Regions from separate parts of the Mesorhizobium sp. USDA 4132 genome, predicted to be linked through region 1. Evidence: predicted binding sites of a transcription regulator. Region 1 holds the regulator's gene; each other region holds the start of a gene.
The links. The regulator PhoB, encoded in region 1, activates phosphate uptake and scavenging genes when phosphate is short. The targets are predictions, from matches to a motif close to TGTCATNNANCTGTCAT.
Positions count from the first base shown of each region.

Region 2: a site for PhoB is predicted at 3,164-3,180, ahead of ACZ9IU_RS20820 (DUF2794 domain-containing protein). Genes of this name have one in related genera too.
Region 3: a site for PhoB is predicted at 4,043-4,059, ahead of ACZ9IU_RS07840 (esterase-like activity of phytase family protein). Genes of this name have one in related genera too.
Region 4: a site for PhoB is predicted at 3,319-3,335, ahead of phnC (phosphonate ABC transporter ATP-binding protein). Genes of this name have one in related genera too.

Region 1 is NZ_JBWCCP010000001.1:587,777-593,388, forward strand. It holds gene pstA (phosphate ABC transporter permease PstA) at 1-1,030, shown strand, start outside; gene pstB (phosphate ABC transporter ATP-binding protein PstB) at 1,044-1,859, shown strand; gene phoU (phosphate signaling complex protein PhoU) at 1,905-2,618, shown strand; gene phoB (phosphate regulon transcriptional regulator PhoB) at 2,640-3,323, shown strand; gene ACZ9IU_RS03010 (PACE efflux transporter) at 3,333-3,770, opposite strand; gene ACZ9IU_RS03015 (GcrA family cell cycle regulator) at 3,960-4,496, opposite strand; gene ACZ9IU_RS03020 (aspartate aminotransferase family protein) at 4,905-5,612, shown strand, end outside.
Region 2 is NZ_JBWCCP010000001.1:4,159,716-4,165,327, reverse strand. It holds gene acnA (aconitate hydratase AcnA) at 1-1,007, shown strand, start outside; gene ACZ9IU_RS20830 (sulfite exporter TauE/SafE family protein) at 1,227-1,964, shown strand; gene ACZ9IU_RS20825 (DUF1223 domain-containing protein) at 2,159-2,908, shown strand; gene ACZ9IU_RS20820 (DUF2794 domain-containing protein) at 3,201-3,590, shown strand; gene ACZ9IU_RS20815 (GNAT family N-acetyltransferase) at 3,600-4,157, opposite strand; gene ACZ9IU_RS20810 (Bax inhibitor-1/YccA family protein) at 4,266-5,048, opposite strand; gene ACZ9IU_RS20805 (ABC transporter permease) at 5,282-5,612, opposite strand, start outside.
Region 3 is NZ_JBWCCP010000001.1:1,494,559-1,500,170, forward strand. It holds gene ppx (exopolyphosphatase) at 1-537, shown strand, start outside; gene ACZ9IU_RS07825 (hypothetical protein) at 553-891, shown strand; gene ACZ9IU_RS07830 (hypothetical protein) at 910-1,335, opposite strand; gene ACZ9IU_RS07835 (DJ-1/PfpI family protein) at 1,443-2,372, shown strand; gene ACZ9IU_RS07840 (esterase-like activity of phytase family protein) at 2,598-3,956, opposite strand; gene ACZ9IU_RS07845 (AraC family transcriptional regulator) at 4,084-5,040, opposite strand; gene ACZ9IU_RS07850 (DUF2000 family protein) at 5,039-5,446, shown strand; gene ACZ9IU_RS07855 (hypothetical protein) at 5,418-5,612, opposite strand, start outside.
Region 4 is NZ_JBWCCP010000001.1:255,148-260,759, reverse strand. It holds gene ACZ9IU_RS01250 (hypothetical protein) at 1-8, opposite strand, end outside; gene ACZ9IU_RS01245 (alpha-D-ribose 1-methylphosphonate 5-phosphate C-P-lyase PhnJ) at 57-938, shown strand; gene phnK (phosphonate C-P lyase system protein PhnK) at 1,168-1,944, shown strand; gene phnL (phosphonate C-P lyase system protein PhnL) at 1,957-2,667, shown strand; gene ACZ9IU_RS01230 (DapH/DapD/GlmU-related protein) at 2,664-3,281, shown strand; gene phnC (phosphonate ABC transporter ATP-binding protein) at 3,396-4,253, shown strand; gene phnD (phosphonate ABC transporter substrate-binding protein) at 4,335-5,246, shown strand; gene phnE (phosphonate ABC transporter, permease protein PhnE) at 5,319-5,612, shown strand, end outside.

The DNA.
Region 1 (5,612 bases):
TCCGGTCGTCGCCCGCAATGCTCTCGCCAAGCTGCTTAACGTCAGCGTCGATGACCGTGTCGCGGCCCGCGCGGTCGGCCAGATGCTGTCGGATGGTGTCCGCGTTCAGCTGCGTGACCTGGTCATCGCCAATCCGGCGATCATCGGCACGACGCAGACGGTAAGACTGCTTGCTTCCGGCGATATCGACTCGGCCTACAAGGGCCAGATCGACCTCGACGTCAGCCAGGAAAACCGCAAGATCAACGACCAGCAGCTCGGCTGGATGAAGCAGCTCTCTGACAGCGGAGCCCTTGCCAAGCACTTCAACGGCGGCATTTTCGTCAACGGCGCATCGAGCCGTCCGGAAGCAGCCGGTGTCGGCGTCGCGCTCATCGGCTCGTTCTACATGATGCTGATCGTGCTTGTCCTGGCGCTACCGATCGGCGTCGCCGCTTCGATCTATCTCGAGGAATTTGCCCCGAAGAACAAGTTCACCGATCTGATCGAGGTGAACATCAACAATCTCGCGGCCGTTCCCTCGATCGTCTACGGTCTGCTAGGTCTGGCGGTGTTCGTCAACTTCATGGGCCTGCCGCGCTCGGCCTCCTTCGTTGGTGGTCTGGTGCTCACCCTCATGACGCTGCCGACGATCATCATCGCGACCCGCGCGGCACTGAAGGCAGTGCCGCCATCGATCCGTGCTGCCGCCCTCGGGCTCGGCGCCTCGAAGATGCAGACGATCTTCCACCATGTCTTGCCGCTTGCCATGCCGGGCATCCTGACCGGCACCATCATCGGCCTCGCCCATGCCCTTGGCGAAACCGCACCGCTGCTCCTGATCGGCATGGTGGCCTTCGTCGCCAACTATCCGACCACGCCGCTCGACCCGTCGACGGCGCTACCGGTCCAGATCTACATGTGGGCGAACGAAGCTGAGCGCGCGTTCGTCGAGCGTACCTCGGGAGCAATCATCATCCTGCTCCTGTTTCTCATCCTAATGAATGTTGGCGCAATTCTCTTGCGGCGTCGCTTCGAGCGGCGCTGGTAGAAGGAGTATGACAATGAATATGATGTCAGAATCGGCAGTAGAAAAGGCGCTGGACCAGAAGATGAGCGATGCTTCCCACAAGATGATCGGTAAGGACGTTTCGGTTTATTACGGCGAAAAGCGTGCGCTTTTCGACGTGAACCTCAACGTCCGCGAAAACACTGTGACGGCTCTCATCGGTCCTTCCGGTTGCGGCAAGTCCACCTTCCTGCGCTGCCTCAACCGCATGAACGACACGATCGAGAATTGCCGCGTCACCGGCAAGATCACCCTCGACACGGACGATATCTACGACAATAACATCGACGTCGTGGAACTTCGCGCCCGCGTCGGCATGGTTTTCCAGAAGCCGAATCCGTTCCCGAAGACCATCTACGAGAACATTTCCTACGGTCCGCGCATCCACGGCCTTTCCAAGAACAAGGCCGACATGGATCAGATCGTCGAGGCGAGCCTGCAGCGCGCCGGCCTCTGGACCGAAGTCAAGGATCGCCTGCATGAATCCGGCACCGGTCTCTCCGGCGGTCAGCAGCAGCGTCTGTGCATCGCCCGCGCGATCGCCGTGTCGCCCGAAGTCATCCTCATGGACGAACCATGCTCGGCTCTCGATCCGATCGCGACCGCCAAGGTAGAAGAGCTCATCCATGAACTTCGTGCCAACTACACGATCGTCATCGTGACGCACTCGATGCAGCAGGCTGCCCGCGTCTCGCAGCGCACCGCCATGTTCCATCTCGGCCAGCTCGTCGAGGAGAACGACACCGACAAGATGTTCACCAATCCCGACGACCAGCGCACCCAGGATTACATCATGGGCCGTTTCGGCTGACCCAGCCGACTGTGCCGCCTGAAAATCAATTTTGAGGACTAGAAGATGGCATCGACCCATATCCTGTCGGCTTATGACGACGAACTGAAATACCTGAGCCGCCGTATCTCCGAAATGGGCGGCCTCGCCGAGCAGATGTGCTCGGACGCCGTGCGCGCGCTGGTCAATTCCGACGCCGCACTCGCCCAGAAGGTCATCTCCGACGACGTGATCCTCGATCACGCCGAGCGCGAGATCGGCGACAAGGCGATCATCACGATCGCCCGCCGCCAGCCGGTTGCGGCCGACCTTCGCGAGATCGTCGGTTCGCTGCGCATCGCCTCTGATCTGGAGCGCGTCGGCGACCTTGGCAAGAACACCGCCAAGCGCGTCATCGCGGTTCAGGGCACCGGCGTGCCACGCAAGCTCGCTCGCGGCCTGGAGCATCTCTCCGATCTCGCCCTCGTGCAGCTCAAGGACGTCCTCGACGTCTATTCGACGCGTTCGGCGGAGAAGGCCGAGGCGATCCGCAGCCGCGACGAGGAAATCGACGCGATGTACACCTCGCTGTTCCGCGAGCTCCTCACCTACATGATGGAGGATCCGCGCAACATCACCACCTGCACGCATCTGCTGTTCTGCGCCAAGAACATCGAGCGCATCGGCGACCACGCCACCAACATCGCCGAGACCATCTACTACATGACGACCGGTGCCCAGCCGGAAGGCGATCGTCCGAAGGACGACTCGTCGAACACGCTCGGCGCGATCACCGAATAGAACTGACGGAGCAGACCAAGAATGCTGCCGAAAATTGCTGTCGTAGAAGACGAAGAAGCGCTGAGCGTGCTTCTTCGTTACAATCTGGAAGCCGAGGGTTATGAGGTCGATACCGTTTTGCGGGGCGACGAAGCCGAAATTCGGCTTCAGGAGCGGGTACCGGACCTCCTGATCCTGGACTGGATGCTGCCCGGCGTTTCCGGCATCGAACTCTGCCGCCGGCTGCGCATGCGCCCGGAAACGGAGCGCTTGCCGATCATCATGCTGACGGCCCGCGGCGAGGAGAGCGAACGTGTTCGCGGCCTCGCCACCGGCGCCGACGACTATGTCGTGAAGCCCTTCTCGACGCCTGAACTGATGGCCCGCGTCAAGGCGATGCTTCGCCGCGCCCGTCCCGAAGTGCTCTCCAGCGTGCTCCGTTGCGGCGATATCGAACTCGACCGGGAAACTCATCGCGTTCACCGCAAGAGCCGCGAAGTGCGCCTGGGCCCGACCGAATTCCGCCTGCTGGAATTCCTGATGGCGTCGCCCGGCCGCGTCTTTTCGCGGTCGCAGCTTCTGGACGGCGTCTGGGGTCACGACATCTATGTCGACGAGCGCACCGTCGACGTGCATGTCGGGCGTCTCAGGAAGGCGCTCAACTTCTCCAATATGCAGGATGTCATCCGCACCGTCCGCGGCGCGGGTTATTCAATGGAATCCTGAGAGGCGGCTTTAAGCCGCCTCGGTCTGCCGCTGCCATTCCGGCAACGGAAAGATCCTGTCGTAGGCCCAGTTGAAGAAGAAGGCATAGACCACGTAGAAGACCGCGAACGACACGTCCATCGTCAGCGCATGGGCGAGGCTGATGCCGAGATACCAGGCGATCAGCGGCAGAAGCGCGATCAGCAGTCCAAGTTCGAACAGCACCGCATGCGCCACGCGTATGGCGGTGTTTTTCTGCGTGCCGCCGGTAAAGCGCTGCATCAGGTGGTCGAAGCCGAGATTGTACAGATAGTTCCAGCCAGTGGCGATCGTCGCGCTGCCGATGCCGACCACGCCGATATCGGCGGCCGGCATGCCGAAGGCGAAGGAGCCGAGTGGTGTGATGAGAGCGAGCCCGATCAGTTCGAAGCTGATGGCATGGCGGATACGGTCGCGTGTCGAGCGCATGATGACCTCCTGGGATGCTTTCCGGGCCGTCCCGGAGTTTCTGCCCGAATGGGGGAGGTCGTCCTCGCTGTCTTTCAGATAGGCGCAATGCCGATCCGGAGCAAGGCTCGGCCGGCATATCTGCCATGCACAACAAAAAAGCGGGCCTTGAGCCCGCCTTCGATTTTTGCCCTCGTGTCGCGCCGCCGCTCAGACCCGTGCGGCAACCTTGCGGCGCTCGTTGACCGGCTGGTAGGCGAGCTTTGCGTGATAACCGCAATAGGGCGATGCATCCGGGGATTCACAGCCGCAGAAGTGGAAGTCTTCCTTAAGCGGGTCGCCGACCGGCCACTTGCAGGTGCGCTCGGTGAGTTCCGTCAATGCAAGGCGACGGGAGATCGGCACGACCACGTTGGAGGCCGGACGGTATTCCATCTCCTGGTAGGGTTCGATCTCGATCTCTTCCTTGACCATCGTCGCGCCGACGGCGCGGGTAACGGTCCGGGTCGTGACGCGCGACGCATAGTTCGGAGCCCGCGGCGCCGATGTCGTCCGCTTGGCAGCCGATGCGCGACCGGTCGCAACCGTGCCGCCGGCTTTCGCCCGGCCCGGCAGGCAGAGGCGATGCACCTTGCCGATCACGGCATTGCGGCTTACGCCTCCCAGTTGTGCAGCAATCTGGCTGGCACTCAGGCCCTCCGACCACAATCTTTTGAGCTTCTCGACACGCTCGTCTGTCCAGTTCATGCCCGTTCTCCGCCTTTGAACGCCGCTGGCATGCAGAATCCGTCCACCTTTACTGTGAAAATCATTTCACAGCACCCACTATATCTATGCTTGAGGTGACTAGTTCCGCCGCATGCAGTCTAGTAATTGATCTTTAACCTAGTGTGAGGCTGACTCCGTGGCAAGAGTCGGAGGAATCTGCGGGATTCGATTTCGTGGTTTTCCCCAACTTGCTGTGATGGAGAGTCTTTTTTGTCACAGAAGCCAGCGCCTGTCGGTTTCCGGTCGTAACGCGCCTAAAACACCGAGCTTTGTTGACATTGACGGCCTAAACCCCGATAGTGCCCCCGCCGCCCAGTGGGCGGCATTTTTGGTTTTTCTGGCCGGTTTTGTCGGCCTTTTTTGACTGCCTAGAGGAGTGATGTCGCCATGGCTGAAGCCGCGCTTTTCGACACGTTTGCCCGGGCTCCGCTGCGTTTTGAACGCGGCGAGGGCGTATGGCTTGTGACGGAAAGTGGAGAGCGATATCTCGACTTCGGCGCGGGCATCGCCGTCAATTCGCTCGGTTATGGCCACCCGCATCTCGTCGGCGCGCTGAAGGCGCAGGCCGACAAGGTCTGGCACACGTCCAACCTCTTCGAGCAGCCCGGCCAGGAGACGCTGTCGCGCCGCCTCGCCGACAACTCTTTCGCGGATAAGGTGTTTTTCACCAATTCCGGTGCGGAGGCGCTCGAATGCGCCATCAAGACCGCGCGCCGCTACCAGTTCGTGAAGGGCCATCCGGAACGCTTCCACATCGTCACCTTCGAGGGCGCCTTCCATGGCCGCACGTTGGCGACCATCGCTGCGGGCGGCCAGGCGAAATATCTCGAAGGTTTCGGCCCCAAGGTCGAAGGCTTCGATCAGGTGCCGTTCGGCGATATGGACGCTTTGAAGGCTGCGATCACCGATGCGACCGCGGCGATCCTCATCGAGCCGATCCAGGGCGAGGGCGGCATCCGGCCGGTTCCAAAGGAATTCTTGGCTGCGCTGCGGCAGATCTGCGACGACAACGGCCTGCTGTTGATCTTCGACGAGGTCCAGACCGGCGTCGGCCGCACCGGCAAACTGTTCGCCTATGAATGGACGGGCGTTTCG
Region 2 (5,612 bases), 3.6 Mb from region 1:
CCGGTTCGGTCCAGAAGGACCTGACCTCCGAGCCGCTCGGCGAAGACCAGAACGGCAACCCGGTCTTCCTCAAGGACATCTGGCCGACCTCGAAGGAAGTCCAGGAATTCATCCTGAAATACGTCACCCGCGAACTCTACGAAACCAAGTATGCGGACGTGTTCAAGGGCGACGAGAACTGGCAGGCGGTCAAGGTTCCTCCGGGTCAGACCTATGCCTGGGACGACGATTCGACCTATGTGCAGAACCCGCCCTATTTCGTCGGCATGGGCAAGACCGGTTCGGGCCTCAAGAACATCAAGGGCGCCCGCGTCCTCGGTCTCTTCGGCGACAAGATCACCACCGACCACATCTCGCCTGCCGGTTCGATCAAGGCTGCCTCGCCGGCCGGTGCTTATTTGACGGGCCATGGCGTCGGCGTTGCCGACTTCAACCAGTACGGCACGCGCCGCGGCAATCATGAAGTGATGATGCGCGGCACGTTCGCCAACATCCGCATCCGCAATTACATGCTCGGCCCGAACGGCAAGGAAGGCGGCTACACCTTCCACTATCCGTCCAAGGAAGAGATGTCGATCTACGACGCGGCCATGCAGTACAAGGCGGAGGGCGTTCCGCTCGTCATCTTCGCCGGCGTCGAATACGGTAACGGTTCGTCGCGCGACTGGGCCGCGAAGGGCACCAACCTGCTCGGCGTCAAGGCGGTCATCGCCCAGTCCTTCGAGCGTATCCACCGCTCGAACCTGGTCGGCATGGGCGTCGTTCCCTTCGTCTTCGAAGAGGGCACGACCTGGGCCAGCCTCGACCTCAAGGGCGACGAGACTGTCGAGATTCTCGGTCTCGAAGGCGACATCAAGCCGCGCGAATGGAAGACCGCCAAGATCACCTACGGCGACGGCACGGTGAAGGAAATCAACATCCTCTGCCGCATCGATACGCTCGACGAGGTCATCTACATGAACAATGGCGGCATCCTGCAGACGGTTCTGCGCGACCTCGCAGCCTAAGCGACAAAGCCACCCGCAGGCTGGGCCTGCGGGTGGTCTTCTCCACAACCCCATCGGTCCTCATTCCCGTGCTTGTCACAGGAATCCAGCCAGCCCAAGCCCTTGGGCTGAAAGAGTCTCCCGACCCCGATAGACATCGGGTCACTGGATTCCTGTGACAAGCACAGAAATGAGGGAGGTGGAGGCCCTCGATCCCAGCTGTCCCAAGGTCCCGCGCCCTTGACCGTCGTCATCCTCACCGGAATGGCCGTCACCGTTTTCCTGACATCGTTGCTTTCGGGAATTTTTGGCATGGCGGGTGGGCTGATCCTGCTCTGGGTGCTGCTTTTCCTTTATCCCGTCGGTACTGCGATCGCCTTCCACGGCATCATTCAGATGGTGTCGAACGGATCGCGCGCCTGGTTTTCTCGCGCCTATATCGACTACCGCATCCTCGGCATCCTCTGCCTCGGCGTCGCCGTTTCGGCGGCGGTGCTGTTCTCGGTCAATTACGCGCCGGACCTGGTCGTCGTGCTGATCGGAGTGGGGCTGATGCCGATCCTGGTCTGGCTGCCCGTCAAGCGGCTGCAACTCGATGCGTCAAAGCCTCTGCATGCTTTCATCTGCGGGCTGTTTTCCGGCGCACTGACGATCAGCGTCGGCGTCGCGGGTCCGACGGTCGATATCTTTTTCATCCGCACCCAGATGGACCGCCGCAAGATCATCGCCACCAAGGCGTCGATCCAGACGCTTTCGCATCTCACGAAGGTCGCCTTCTATTGGAACGCGGCTTCCGGCCTGCCAGCCTCCGACTGGATTTCGATCCTGCTCGCCGCGCCGATCGCCATCCTCGGCGCGCATGTCGGCAATGGCATCCTGCAGAAAATGACCGACCAGAATTTCCGCGCCTGGACGCGCTGGGTCGTCACCGGCGTGGGTGCCGTTTATTTTACTCAGGGCTTGCTTAAACTGATTTGACCTCAGCGTATTTTTCGCCAAGTTTGGCGCCCAACGAAAGGCATTCGGGAACCGATCAATTATCCGGTCTTCACCCCTTCGTGACTTTCTCTTGAAGGTGCCCGGTGGTTACTTTCCGCCATCCAGTGCATTCGGCCTTGATCGCCGCGAGCAATCGTGGATAACAGTTGCCCTGATAAAAAGGTCCGCCACCCATGCCCTTTCGTTTTCGCTCCGTACTCCTTGTTGCGGGCCTGTTTTATGCGGGCGCTGCATTGGCGGGAGAGGTGAGAGCGCCGAAGGGCGTGATCGAGCTTTTCACCTCTCAGGGGTGTTCTTCCTGCCCGCCGGCCGACGCCGCTCTGGGCGAGCTGGTGGCGCAGGGCGACATGGTCGTGCTCTCCTACCACGTCGATTACTGGAACTATCTCGGCTGGACCGATACGCTGAGCTCCAAGGAAAATACCGAGCGGCAATATGGTTATGCCAAGACGTTCGGACGCACCGGCGTCTATACTCCGCAGGCCGTTATTAACGGCCGCGATCATGTCAAGGGCACGGACCTCACCGTCATCAATGACAAGGTGAAGATGCTCGGCCAGAACGGCAAGGGGCTCGACGTTCCGGTCACCGCTGCGATGCGCGGCGACGAGATCGAGATCGAGATCGGCGATGGCAAGGGACAGGCGGACGTCGTCGTCGCCTATTTCACCAAACGCCAGCAGGTGGATGTCACCAAGGGTGAAAACAGCGGCAAGAACATGGAATATTGGCACGCCGTCTATGACGTCCAGTCGGTGGGCACATGGAACGGCCAGAGCATGAAGCTGACCCTGCCGGGCAAGCTGATGGGCAAGTCCAAGAAGGACGGCTGCGCGATCCTGCTGCAGACTTCCGGTCCGGGCGGCGAACCGGCAGCCATTCTCGGCGCGACTGTATTGATGGTAGGTCGCAAGAACTATTGACCGCAGGCGCGGTTCAGGACTGGCTGACTGTGTGTGAATTCTTGTTGGCGGCCCGATCCAATAACATTGGGGGGCTGGGGGTAAGGGTCAATGCACCAGACCGGGCCATATGGCGCTGAAAACGGCGCCAACCAACATCGTCAATTTCGCTTCGAAATCGGGCACTCTTTTGTTCGAAATGGGGCAACAATAAAATCGTGCGGTTCGCTCCCCGCGAAATTGCCGGGGTTGATTTTTGCAGCCTCTCGGGCAAACTGTCATGTCTCTGACATTTGACGATTTGGGAGTCTTGATGACAGATCAGCCGGATTTGCCGGGGGGCCAGAGATCCCGGGACACAGCCGTCGTCGTCGATCTCAGTGAATATAGGCAGAATCTCGATCCTGCACCGGTCACTTTCCACCGGCGCGAACTCGACGCGATCCTAAGGATTTACGGCCGCATGGTCGGCGAGGGAGAATGGAAGGACTACGCTATCGATCACCTCAAGGATCGGGCGGTGTTTTCCATTTTCAAGCGCTCGGGCGAAACGCCGCTGTTCCGAATCGAGAAGAACCCGAAGCTTGCCGCCAAGCAGGGCGCCTATTCCGTGACGAACACCCACGGGCTGATTATGAAGCGCGGCCATGAGCTGCCGCAGGTGCTCAAGGTGTTCGACAAGGTGCTGAAACTGATCGACTGACGCTAATCGCTACTCGGTAAACAGCGAGCCCGGATAGACGCTGGGATCCGGATCGGTTTCGTTGCCTTCGCCGAGGGCTGCCTGCATCAGCACGGTATCCTGCCATTTCCCATGTTTGAAGCCGGTGCCCTTCAGTGTGCCGGTCAGTTCGAAACCGAGGCCGCGATGCAGCGCCACGGACGCCGGGCTCGCACCGCCGATGACGGCGACCATCTGGCGGAAACCGAGCGCCTCGCAGCGCACCAGCAATTCCTTGAGCAGCGCCTTGCCGACGCCCTTGCCGCGCGCTTCCGGTGCCAGGTAAATCGAATCCTCGACCAGCCAGCGATAGGCCGGGCGGGTGCGGAAGGCCGATGCGTAGGCGTAGCCGAGGAGCGTGCCGTCTTCCTGTTCGGCCGCGATATAGGGATACCCCTTGGCCCGGATCGCCTCGAAGCGAGCCGTCATCTCAGCCTGGTCGGGGGCCAAGATCTCGTAGCTTGCGGTGCCGTTCAGCACGCTGTCGCAATAGATCTCGGTGATGGCGGAAAGATCGGCGGGGGAGGCGTCGCGGAGATGGAATGTCATGGAGGCAGGCCGTTGAAAGGAATGGCCAAGCCTATGCCGCAACGCGAAGCCGGGCAACAAAAAAGGCGACCCGGAGGCCGCCTTTTTCCTGTTCAAATTCCTCGGAAATCAGTTGTTCCGGTTGCCCAGGAACTGGAGGAGGAACGTGAAGAGGTTGATGAAGTCGAGGTAAAGGGTCAGAGCGCCCATGATGGCCTTGCGGCCGGCAACCGCGACGTCGTCGCCGTCAAAGTACATTTCCTTGATCTTCTGCGTATCGTAGGCGGTGAGGCCTGCGAAGATCAGAACGCCGATGACCGAGATCGCCCAAGCGAGGGGGGCAGAACCCAGGAAGATGTTGACGATCGAGGCGATGATCAGGCCGAACAGGCCCATGATCAGGAACGAGCCCATGCCCGACAGGCTTCTCTTCGTCGTATAGCCGTAAAGCGACAGGGCGCCGAAGGAGGCAGCAGTGATGAAGAACGTCTGAACGATGCTCTGGGCCGTGTAGACCAGGAAGATCGACGACAGCGACAGACCCATCAGAGCCGCATAACCCCAGAAGGTGCTCTGAGCAGCGCTGACGCTCATCTTATGAACGCGGAAGCTCAGGAAGAACACCACCGCGAGCGGTGCGAGCATGACGACCCAGCGAAGCGGCGAACCGTAGATCGCAGCGCCAAGGCTGGTCAGCAGGATGCCGTTCGGAAGCCGGGCGACAGCTGCAGCTGCATCCGTCGTCGTTGCGAGGGCCGAGATACCATAAGCGGCGATACCGGTGATAGCCAAGCCGATAGCCATCAGGTTGTAGACCTTGAGCATGTAGGCGCGCAGGCCTTCATCGATCATCGCGCCGGACTGGGCGCGACCCTGCGCCGCCCGGGTCTGGTAGTTGTTAAAGTCAGCCATTGTTTCCTCTTTAAGCTCCGGAATTATTCACGGTGTCGGGCCCCTTTTTCACGGACCCAGGCGCCGCTGCGGAGCTCCAGCAAGCCTGCGCATAAATATGATGCGAGATCGCTTCACATACAAGAGGTGCGCCAAGCGAAAAACGCAAGCCATAGGCGCTATTTAGCAACCTATGGGATGTTCTGACGGGAATTTGATCCGTGAGTTAACACGAAATACTACCTCTGAGAGAATTAGAGCTCGCGCAGCACAGGTGCGGCTTTCTGCCCTAATATGCGCCAGGTGCCGGCAAGGCCTATTCCGACCGTCAGTACCAGCGAAACGGCGAGCGTCAGCACCGCGACATCGGGCAGGAAGACCGATTGGAGCCGCATGATGCGGCTGACCACGAACCAGGCGGAGAGGCCGCCGGCGACGAGCGCAAAGAGCGCGGTTGCCGCGCCGAGGATCATATATTCGTAGCTGAAGGCGCGCATCAGCATGCCGCGCGTGCCGCCCAGCGTTTTCAGGATGACGGCGTCATGGGTGCGAGCCCGATTGCCGGCGGCGAGCGCACCGGCAAGG
Region 3 (5,612 bases), 910 kb from region 1:
CGATCGCCCGAACACGCCCGCGAGCTTGCCGACTGGACCGGCCGCATGGTGCCGGCCTTCGGGATCGTCGAGACGGAAGAGGAAAGCCGCTATCGCCAGGCCGCCTGCCTGCTCGCCGATATCAGCTGGCGCGCCCATCCGGATTATCGTGGCCTGCAGGCGCTGAATCTGATCGCCCACTCCTCCTTCGTCGGCATCACCCATGCCGGCCGGGCCTATCTGGCGCTCGCAAACTACTACCGTTTCGAAGGCCTGCACGACGACGGCGCCACCGGCCCGCTGGCGACGATCGCGACGCCCCGCCTGCTCGATCTCGCAAAGCTGCTCGGCGGGCTGCTTCGCGTCGTCTACCTCTTCTCGGCATCGATGCCAGGCCTGGTCAACCACCTGACCTTCCGCCCGTCCTTCGAACCGGATCTTGATCTCGAATTCGTCGTGCCCTCCGCCTACCGCGATTTCGCCGGCGAGCGTCTGGACGGCCGCCTGCAGCAGCTGGCGAGGCTGACGGGCAAGCGGCTGGCGTTCCGGTTCGAGTAGGCCGGGCAGGGACGCATGGAACTGGGCCAGGCAAGTGCCGTCACCACGCCGGCCGCCTTCAGCACCCTCATTCGACCTGAGGGCATACTCCGATTGGACGACTTCCCTGGCGACGCCGTTGATTTATTTTACGGCGCGTCAAAAGGGAGGAGATGGATGTCATACCTGCATATCTGGATTTGGGCCACGCTCGCGTTCGTCGTCTGCGCAACGCTGATGACGCTGGGTTACTTCAATATCGAAGGAAAGCTGCTCGCGCCGCCGCCCTTCTATCTGGAAACCTGGGCGGGACTGATGGCCTTCGTGACGATATCGGCCGCATTCATCAAATGGCTGTTCAATTATCGCGGGTGAGGGGGCCGCAGCCGTGCGTCAGGCCCTGGTCACGGGGAGTTTCGGGACCGGTCTGGCGAAAACAGCTGTAATGGTCCGTTTCGAACCATTCCCGAGATCAACGACCATGAACATCATCAGTTGCTCGTCACGAACGGCGAAAAGAACATCGAAAACTTTGTTGCTGTAGGTCGCGCCGGGCCGCATTTTCCACCGCCCCCGGCCGGTGGCGAAGTGTGCAGGGCCGTTTCGATCCGCTTGTACTGTTGCAGACCAACCGTTGTTTGCGCTGACAATAAGAACTGTGCCCTGCCTCACGATCCCAACAAAACAAGCTGCGCATGATCCCGCGTCGGAGGAAATCTGCTGCCATCGGCCGGAGAGTTGGACTTCCTGCGACCTCACTTCTTGCGAAGATAATAAAGCAAAGAAAGCGAACGAAATCAGTTTAAAAGCGAGGCGCACGTCTCTCTCCGCACAACCAAAAACATCTGTACTTGTCCACCTCGGCGATGAGGGCCGAGCCATCAGTCAGTCGCGCACGTTTCCATATACAATTCAAGGTCACATTGTTGGGCAAGGAGATGTCCTGCGTCCTTCGCATCGAGCAAATTAGCGGATCGCCGGAGGCTCGCGCCTGCCTACGGCCGAACCTCGAAGTAGGTTTCCTACCCGCCATAGACAATCGCTCGCGATTGCAACGACAGTGGAATTTTTCCGGTTGCGTCCGCCGGCATTTTCATGTGCATGCTCGCGAAACCGATATTATCCGCCAACTGGCTGAGCAAGCTTGGATGTCTGTGAGCGCACCCCCTCGTGAGATCGGCTTTGTCCTGTTTGCCGGGCTGACCCAGCTTGATTTGACCGGGCCTTGGGAAGTTCTGACGCGGCTGCCGAATACGCGTTGCCATCTGCTGGCCGAGGGACGCGCTCCCGTTCGAAGTGCGAGCGGACTGAGTATCGTCCCAAGCATGTTGCTTGAAGAATGCGGTCAACTCGACATTGTGGTTGTCCCGGGCGGGCCCGGTCATCTGGATGCGATGCAGGACGAACGTCTTCTCTCGTTTCTACAGCGCCAGGAGCCCGGCTGCCAGTTCCTGATGGCCGCCTGCACAGGCACGCTGGTGCTTGCCGCCGCCGGTCTGCTTCAGGGTTACGAGTGCACCACCCACTGGACGGCGCTGCATAGGCTTTCAGCTTTCGGAGCAATGCCGGTAAATCGGCGGGTCGTGTTTGACCGGACGCGAGCCACCGGCGGCGGCGTGACGGCGGGTATCGACCTTGGCTTGCTCATGGCCGCCAAACTGGCAGGTGAAGATGTCGCGCGGAAAATCCAGCTGATGATGGAATATGCGCCTGAACCTCCATTCGCCGGATCGCCCATGACCGCCCATCCCTCGACAGTGAAGGCGTTGGAAGCACCATCGGATATCGCAGATCAGATAAGGGCCATCGATGCCGACGCGATATCCAGACTTCGGCGAGACGCTCGGCTCGTCTAGCGATTGCGACCTGCGACAGGGCCAGGTTGATCGGAGACCTCGACCACGGTCTCGAACGTGGTGCAAAGGGGGCGCTCCGTAATTCCGTTTAGGCCCAGCAAGGACGTTTTTTACTTCTCGGGCTGAAAGCAGCCTCGCCGCTCACGACACCCGGATCCCCGTCTCCCAAACAAAAAGAGCGCCCGGCTTTCACCGGACGCTCTTCGTTTTTGGCACGTCCGCTGCTTACTTGGCAGACAGGAATTCGCCGACTTCGAGTACGCTGAACTCGTTGTTGTCGGCCTTGTCGACGGCGCGGCCTGCCGAGAAGGGCAGGTTATTGTCGTTGCCGATGATGATGTGGGTGGCGTCGATCACGTCGACGTTCTCGATCGTCACGAACGGCATGTCGTAGACGCTGGCGACGTTGCCGGCCTTCTTCTTGTTGTCCGGGTCCTGGATGTTCATCAGGTCGATATAACCGATCTTGCGGACGGCCTTGCCGACATTGGCGTCGTTGAACTCGATCTTGTAGACGCGCTTCAATTCGGCCGGAGCGTCGAAGCAATCCGGCTTCGGCTGTTTCGGATCGGCGCAGGCCTTGTCCTTGGTGCCGGCGCCGTTGTCGCGCTCGATCACGAGGGCGGTCGAGGCGTCGATCATGTTGAAATCGCCGATCGCGGCGCCCTTGTCGGCGAACGGATACAGCCACGAACGGCCGGTCCACTTCTTGGAGGCGACGTCGAATTCGATGACGCGGATGGCGGTCTTGCCGTCGGCCTGCTCGACCTGGCCGTCGTCCTTGTAGAGCGGGCCTTCGAGCAGGCCGTAGAGCTTGGAGCCATCCTTCGCCATGGCGAGGCCTTCGAAGCCCCCGGAACGCTTCAAGTTGAAGACCGGCATCTTGGCAGCGGGGTTGCCCGGTAGCTGGATGAGCGGGTTGTCCGGCGAAAGCACCGGCTTGCCGTCGACTGTGGTGGCGATGACGTCGGTCAGGCGGCCCTGGATATCGAACTTGAGCAGATAGGGGCCGAATTCATCGCCGAGCCAGAAGCCGTCGGCGACCGGCTGTACGGATTCGATGTCGAAATCGGCGCCGGTCAGGTAACGAGTTTCGGTGGCTTCGGTGACGATCGGAAACGGAGCGATCTTGTTCGGATCGGAGAGGAAGACGTTCTTGACGACTTCAGCCTTGTTGGTGGCCCAGTCGAACTTCATCTGGTGCAGGAAGAGCATCGAGTCGGACGAGTTGAACTTTGAGCCGAAACCATTGTCCGACAGCGTCCAGAAGGTGCCGTCAGCCATGGTCTTGATGCCGGAAAAGCCCTGGATCGGCTGGCCGTCGAGCGGCAGCTTGACGTCGGTGATGCGGGCGCCGTCCTTGCCCGGCAGGGTGCCGAGGGCGTCGGTGCGCTTGCGGTCGGCGGTGGTGAACTTGCCGGAGGTCTTGAGGAACGCCGGCGCATCGGCCGGAGCCGGAACGACCGTGTTGGCGGGCAGGATCGCCTGGCCGGTGAGCTTAGCCGGGAAAACCTTGTCGTCGGCGGAAGCGGAGCTGCCGATCAGCGCGGCAAGCGCTACGGTGGCGAAGAGAATTTTGGTCATGGGATCACCTGTTGGTTGGCGTGTCAAAGACGCCAACCGGTTAAGGTGAGTGCATGACGGTGAGGTGATGGAAGATTGACGCTTCGATGAAGCTTTGATGACTGAAATTTCACAAAAGCCGGCGGCCTCATGCGCTCCTGCGAAGCGCCATCCAGCGGCCTGGCGTCATGCCGAACGTCTTCTTGAAATGACGGGTGAAATGCGCCTGGTCGGCAAAGCCCGTATCGGCCGCGATATCCGCCAGGCTGCCGCCTTGCGACAGCAGGACCTTCGCTCGGTCGAGCCGGCGCATGACGAGATAGCGGTGCGGACTGGTGCCGAGAAGCTTTCGGAACTGCCTTGCGGTCGTGTAGCGATCGAAACCGCTGACTTCCTCCAGTTCCTCCGAAGAAACCGTCCGGTCGGCGTTCGCCTGCAGGTAATCGCGGCAGCGCAGAACCGCCTGTTGCGCGCGCGGCGTGCCCGGCGCTCCACCCTTGCCGTCCGCGTGGCGCCAGAGGCTTGTTGTCATGCGGCCGATCAGGTCGTCGAGCAGCAGGTCCTGCGGCTCGGCCGCGAGATCGTCCAGGGCTTCGACAAGACACTGCCGGAATTCCGCATCCGCTATGATGGGATCCGGCACGAAGGGCAGGCCACGCGAACCGCCTGCCGCCTCGATCAGCCGTTCCGGCGGCAGGTAGAGCATGCGATAGCGCAGCCCGGCATCGGTGCCGGCCGCCCCGTCATGCACTTCGTCCGGATGCAGCACGATGACGTTGCCGGGCAGGCTGGCGCGGGCGGCACCGCGATACTGGAAGGTCTGCACGCCGGAAAGTGTCATCCCGATCGCATAGGTGTCGTGGCGATGCGGCTCGAAACCGAGCCCATGGAAGCGGGCCTCGATCCGCTCGATGCCGCGCGAGGAGGGCGCCTGGACGATGCCGTCAGGAGCGCCGCTTGCGCTGCCGTCGGGCGCGCATCTTGCGCTGCCGTCGGCTGTGGCTCCCGAGTTGCACGAACGTTCAAGACCGGCCGCATCCGCTGCCGCTATCTCGTCGGTCCTTGCATGGCCTTTGGCATAACCTTCGACGGAGTTGTTCTTCATGTTCGATACCAAGATCGCGATCGTGCTTCGCGATGACCTCGCCCCCTGGCAGGAGCTCAACGTGACCGCGTTTCTGACGAGCGGCATCATCGCGCAAAATCCCGCGATCATTGGTGAAGCATATCGGGATGCGGCAGGTCATGTCTACAATCCGATGAGCATCCAGCCGATCGTGGTGCTGACCGCCGACCAGGAGACGCTGCGCACCATCCACCGGCGCTCGCTGGAACGGGAGGTGACGACGTCGGCCTATATCGAGGAAATGTTCTCGACGGGCCATGACGCGGCCAACCGCGAGGTATTCGCGCAGTTTGCGCCGGAGGATGCGAAACTGGTGGGCATTGCACTCCGGGCCGAGAAAAAGATCGTCGACAAGATCACCAAAGGCTCGAAAATGCATACCTGACGGCGAAGAACATGGTCCTCGGAATAACCCATAGCGCCGCGATCGGCGTGGTCGACGCCACCACATAGGCGGTGATGCTGAGGAGCAGGTAGTTCAGCCAGCCGACGTGCTTCGGCGTCATCAGGCCCGGCAGGGCGACGAGCAGGTTAGCGGCGCAGATCACCCG
Region 4 (5,612 bases), 330 kb from region 1:
GCGTCCATGACAGCCTTTCCTTCTAGTTGGTTCATGCAGTCACAGGATACTCCAAGATGACGGACCTCGCCACCTACAACTTCGCCTATCTCGACGAGCAGACGAAGCGGATGATCCGCCGCGCGATCCTGAAAGCGATCGCCATCCCCGGTTACCAGGTGCCTTTCGCCTCCCGCGAGATGCCGATGCCCTACGGCTGGGGCACCGGCGGCGTGCAGGTGACCGCCGCGATTATCGGCCCGGAAGACGTGCTGAAGGTGATCGACCAGGGTGCCGACGATACGACCAATGCGGTCTCGATCCGCGCCTTCTTCCAGAAGGTCGCCAATGTCGCCGTCACCACCCATACCAAGGACGCGACGATCATCCAGACCCGCCACCGCATTCCCGAGCACAAGCTCGCCGAGGGCCAAGTCCTCGTCTACCAGGTGCCGATCCCGGAACCCTTGCGCTTCCTCGAGCCGCGCGAGACCGAGACCCGCAAGATGCATGCGCTCGAAGAATACGGGCTCATGCATGTGAAGCTCTACGAGGACATCGCCCATAACGGCCGCATTTCGAAGACCTATGCTTATCCGGTGAAGGTCGCGGGCCGCTACGTGATGGACCCGTCGCCGACGCCAAAATTCGACAATCCGAAAATGCACCGCTCGGAGGCGCTGCAGCTGTTCGGCGCCGGCCGCGAAAAGCGCATCTACGCGGTGCCGCCCTATACGGACGTCGTGAGCCTCGACTTCGAGGATCATCCGTTCGAAATCCAGACCTTCGACAAGCCCTGCGCGCTCTGCGGCGCCGAGAACGTTTATCTCGACGAGGTGGTGCTGGACGACAGGGGTGGCCGCATGTTCGTCTGCTCGGACACCGACAATTGCGAGGACCGCCGCGAACACGGCCATGCCGGCGCTCTGCTGGCACCCGTCAATGAGGCAGCTGAATGACACTGGTTGTGGCTTACCCCCCTCTGTCCTGCCGGACATCTCCCCCTCAAGGGGGGAGATTGGATAGACACGCCCGCTCGATCCCTCTTGAAGACACCGCTTATCGAACTGCCCGATCCCATTTGGGGCTGAGGCTTACCCGCTTGCCGATCTCCCCCCTTGAGGGGGAGATGTCCGGCAGGACAGAGGGGGGTGAACCCCACGCGCCGACATTCAAGGACAAAACGCCATGACCGACACCCCTCTTCTCAAAGTCAGCGGCGTCTCGAAATTCTATGGCAGCCGGATCGGCTGCAAGGATGTTTCCTTCGATCTGTGGCCGGGCGAAGTGCTTGCCATCGTCGGTGAATCCGGCTCCGGCAAGACGACGCTGCTCAACTGCCTGTCGACCCGGCTGATGCCGACGGCCGGCAGTGTCGAATACCGGATGCGCGACGGCAATTTCCGCGACCTCTACCATATGAGCGAGGCCGAGCGACGCTTCCTGATGCGCACCGACTGGGGCTTCGTGCACCAGAACCCGGCCGACGGCCTGCGGATGACGGTTTCGGCCGGCGCCAATGTCGGCGAGCGGCTGATGGCCGTCGGCGACCGGCATTACGGCAAGATCCGCGAGACGGCGAGCGACTGGCTGACCCGCGTCGAAATCGGCACCGACCGCATCGACGATCAGCCGCGCGCCTTTTCCGGCGGGATGCGCCAGCGCCTGCAGATCGCCCGCAACCTCGTCACCGGCCCGCGCCTCGTGTTCATGGACGAGCCGACCGGCGGCCTCGACGTCTCGGTCCAGGCTCGCCTGCTCGATCTCGTGCGCGGCCTCGTCAACGATCTCGGCCTGTCGGCGATCGTCGTCACCCACGATCTTGCGGTCGCCCGCCTCCTGTCCCACCGGATGATGGTGATGAAGGACGGCTATGTGATCGAGCACGGGCTGACGGACCGGGTGCTCGACGATCCGCGCGAGCCTTATACCCAGCTTCTCGTCTCTTCCATTCTTCAGGTCTGAGGAAAAACGATCATGGCAACTCCCCTCGTCGTTTCCGAGGTCTTCAAGAGCTTCACCATGCATCTGCGCGATGGCATCAAGCTGCCGGTCGTCAACGATGTGAACTTTTCCGTCGCGAGCGGCGAATGCGTCGTGCTCGGCGGCCCGTCAGGCATCGGCAAGAGCTCGATCCTGAAGATGCTCTATGGCAACTATGCCGTCGATGCCGGCCAGATCCTTGTCGATCACAAGGACCGGCTCGTCGATATCGCTCGTGCCGATCCGCGCACCGTGCTCGACGTGCGCCGCCATACGCTCGGTTATGTCAGCCAGTTCCTGCGCACCGTGCCGCGGGTCTCCGCGCTCGACGTGGTCGCCGAACCGCTCGTCGCCCGCGGTATCCCGGCAGTGGAAGCGCGCGGCAAGGCGGCCGAGCTGCTGGGCAAGCTCAACCTGCCGCAGGAGCTCTGGACCCTGCCGCCCGCGACGTTTTCGGGTGGCGAACAGCAGCGGGTCAACATCGCCCGCGGTTTCATCACCAGCCACCGTATCCTGCTCCTCGACGAGCCGACCGCTTCGCTCGACGCCATCAACCGCCGCGTCGTCGTGGACATGATCGCGGACAAGAAACGCGAGGGCGTCGCCCTTCTCGGCATCTTCCACGACGAGGAAGTGCGCGAGGCGGTGGCAGACCGCGTTCTCGACGTCTCCCAATTTTCTCCGCGAAAGGCAGTCGCCGCATGAGCGTCAAGGTGGGGCTCGAGCCCGCAATCCACGAAACGGCAAATGTCAACAATTCCACGCTCGGCCCGTATACGGAAGTCTCCGAGCGCTGCCGCATCAGCGAGGCCGAGATCGGCGCCTATTCCTATATCATGCAGGACGGCTCGATCTGGTGCGCGACGATCGGCAAGTTCGTCAACATGGCGGCCTCGGTGCGCATCAACGCCACCAACCACCCGACCTGGCGGGCGACGCTGCACCACTTCACCTATCGCGCCGCCAGCTACTGGGACGACGCGGAAGACGAAAAGAGCTTCTTCGAATGGCGGCGCGACCATCGCGTCACCATCGGCCATGACGTGTGGATCGGCCACGGCGCCACCGTGCTACCGGGCGTCACTGTCGGCAACGGTGCGGTGATCGGCGCCGGTGCGGTCGTCTCGAAGGACATCGCGCCCTATACGATCGTCGGCGGCGTGCCGGCGAAACTCATCCGCGAGCGTTTCACAAAAGCGGTCGGCGAGGCGATGGACCGGCTTGCCTGGTGGGACTGGGATCACCTGAAACTGAGAGCTGCGCTCGATGATTTCCGGGCACTTTCGGCAGAGGAATTCGTGTCCCGTCATGCCACGTAACGGAAGCGTGACGGGCACTTTCGGAATATAATAAAATCGACATAAAACCGACATTCAGACTTCATCAACCATCGCTATCGAGCTCTCAGAAAAAGGCTGAATTGGCGAGAGAGCATGAAGTTCGAGTTGAGGGACATCACCCGCCGTTTCGGCGACCGTATCGCGGTGAGCGCCGTGAACGTCGAGATTCCCCAAGGCCAGATGGTCGGCATCATCGGCCGCTCCGGCGCGGGCAAGTCGACCCTGCTGCGCATGATCAACCGCCTGCAGGAGCCGAGCTCCGGCTCCATCTATTTCAACGGCGCCGAAGTCTCCTCCCTCAAGGGCCGGGCACTGCGCAACTGGCAGCGCGACTGCGCGATGATCTTCCAGCAGTTCAACCTGGTGCCGCGCCTCGACGTGATGACCAATGTGCTGCTCGGCCGTCTCAATCACCGTTCGACGACCTTGAGCCTCTTGAAAATCTTCAGCCGTGACGAGCGCGTCATGGCGATGGCGGCGCTCGAGCGGCTCGGCATCGAACAGACGGCGTTGCAGGCCGCCGGAACATTGTCCGGCGGACAGCAGCAGCGGGTGGCGATTGCCCGTGCGCTGGTGCAGGCCCCGAAAATGATGCTCGCCGACGAGCCGATCGCCTCGCTCGATCCGCTCAATGCCAAAATCGTCATGGACGCGCTGCGCGACATCAACGAGCGCGAAGGCATCACGGTCATCACCAATCTGCACACGCTCGATACCGCCCGCAGCTATTGCGAGCGGATTATCGGCATGGCGGGCGGCCGCGTCGTCTTCGACGGACCGCCGCAGGAGCTCAATGCCAATGCGGTGCGCGAGATCTACGGCTCCGACAGGGATGGCGCCGGGATCGACGAGACGATGACGTCGACCAGCCTCGCCTCCACCCGTCGCGGCGAGGCTCCGGTCGCGATCGACACATCCGGCATGATGGCCGAAGCCGCCGCCATGCGCTGACCTGTTTCCGGCTGCCGACCCGCGGCCGGAAGACTGACGCCCTTTCCGGGTTGACCACCCCAATCACCAAAGGAGACTTCCATGTCTGCATTCCGCAAGATCCTGATGGCGACGATCGCCATCGCTGCCGTCGCCGGCCAGGCCCACGCCCAGAGCGCACCCGTTCTGCGCATCGGCCTCGATGGCGGCGAAAACGAAGCCGACCAGGTTCGCCGCACCGAATGCGTCAAGCCGGGCCTGATCGCCGCGACCGGCGCTTCGGATGTCAAGCTCTTCCCGTCGCCGAACTATAACGGCGTCATCCAAGGCCTGCTCGGCGGCACGATCGACCTCGCCGTCATGGGTGCATCCTCCTACGCTTCGATCTACATCAAGGACCCGAACGCCGTTACCCCGGTCCTGACAACCAAACAGGCCGACGGTTCGACCGGCTACTACTCGATCATGGTTGCCCGCAAGGATTCGGGCATCAAGACGCTCGCCGATGCCAAGGGCAAGAAGATCGGCTTCGCCGATCCGGATTCGACCTCCGGTTACCTCGTGCCGAACGTCTCCTTGCCGAAGGACATCGGCATGCCGGTCAAGCAGTACTTCTCCGAAACCGGTTTCGGCGGCGGCCACGAGAACCTCGTTCTCGGCATTCTCGACAAGAAGTTTGACGTCGGCACCACCTTCGGTTCGGCTGTCGGCGACTGGGCGCAGGGCTACTCGTCCGGCAACCTGCACATCATGGTCACCAAGGGCCTGCTCGACATGGACGACATCGTCCAGGTCTGGAAGTCGCCGCTCATCCCGAACGGCCCGCTGATGGTTTCCAACAAGCTTTCGGACGACATGAAGAAGAAGGTGACCGCCTACTTCGCCGAGCTGCCGAAGAAGGACAAGGCCTGCTTCGAGAGCTTCACGGGCGGCGGCTACGTCGACTGGTCGCCGGTCGACCAGAAGTTCTACCAGACCATCATCGACGCCCGTAAGGCCGTCATCGGCGGCTGATCCAACGTCTGATCAATATCTTGGCGGCGGCATCATGACGATGCCGCCGCTCGTTCAAAAAGGATGCCCAGAATGGCGCACGTGGCCGAACCCGCTCAACTCAGCGGGCTGCAGGAAAGCTCCCGCACCATCCTCGACCATTATCAGCAACAGGTGCGGACCCGGCGGATTTATACCGTCGTCTCCATTGTGGTTTTCCTGATCGTGCTCGCTGCGTCGCTGGATTTCGCCAACGAAGCCAATTCCGGCAAGTTCTTCGAACGCCTTCCGTATTTCTTCGACTTCATCAAGAGCTTCGTGCCCAACAGCCCGCTGGAGATCTTCCGCGCCATGTTCGACCTGCCGTCGCCCTATGCGGACGGCTCG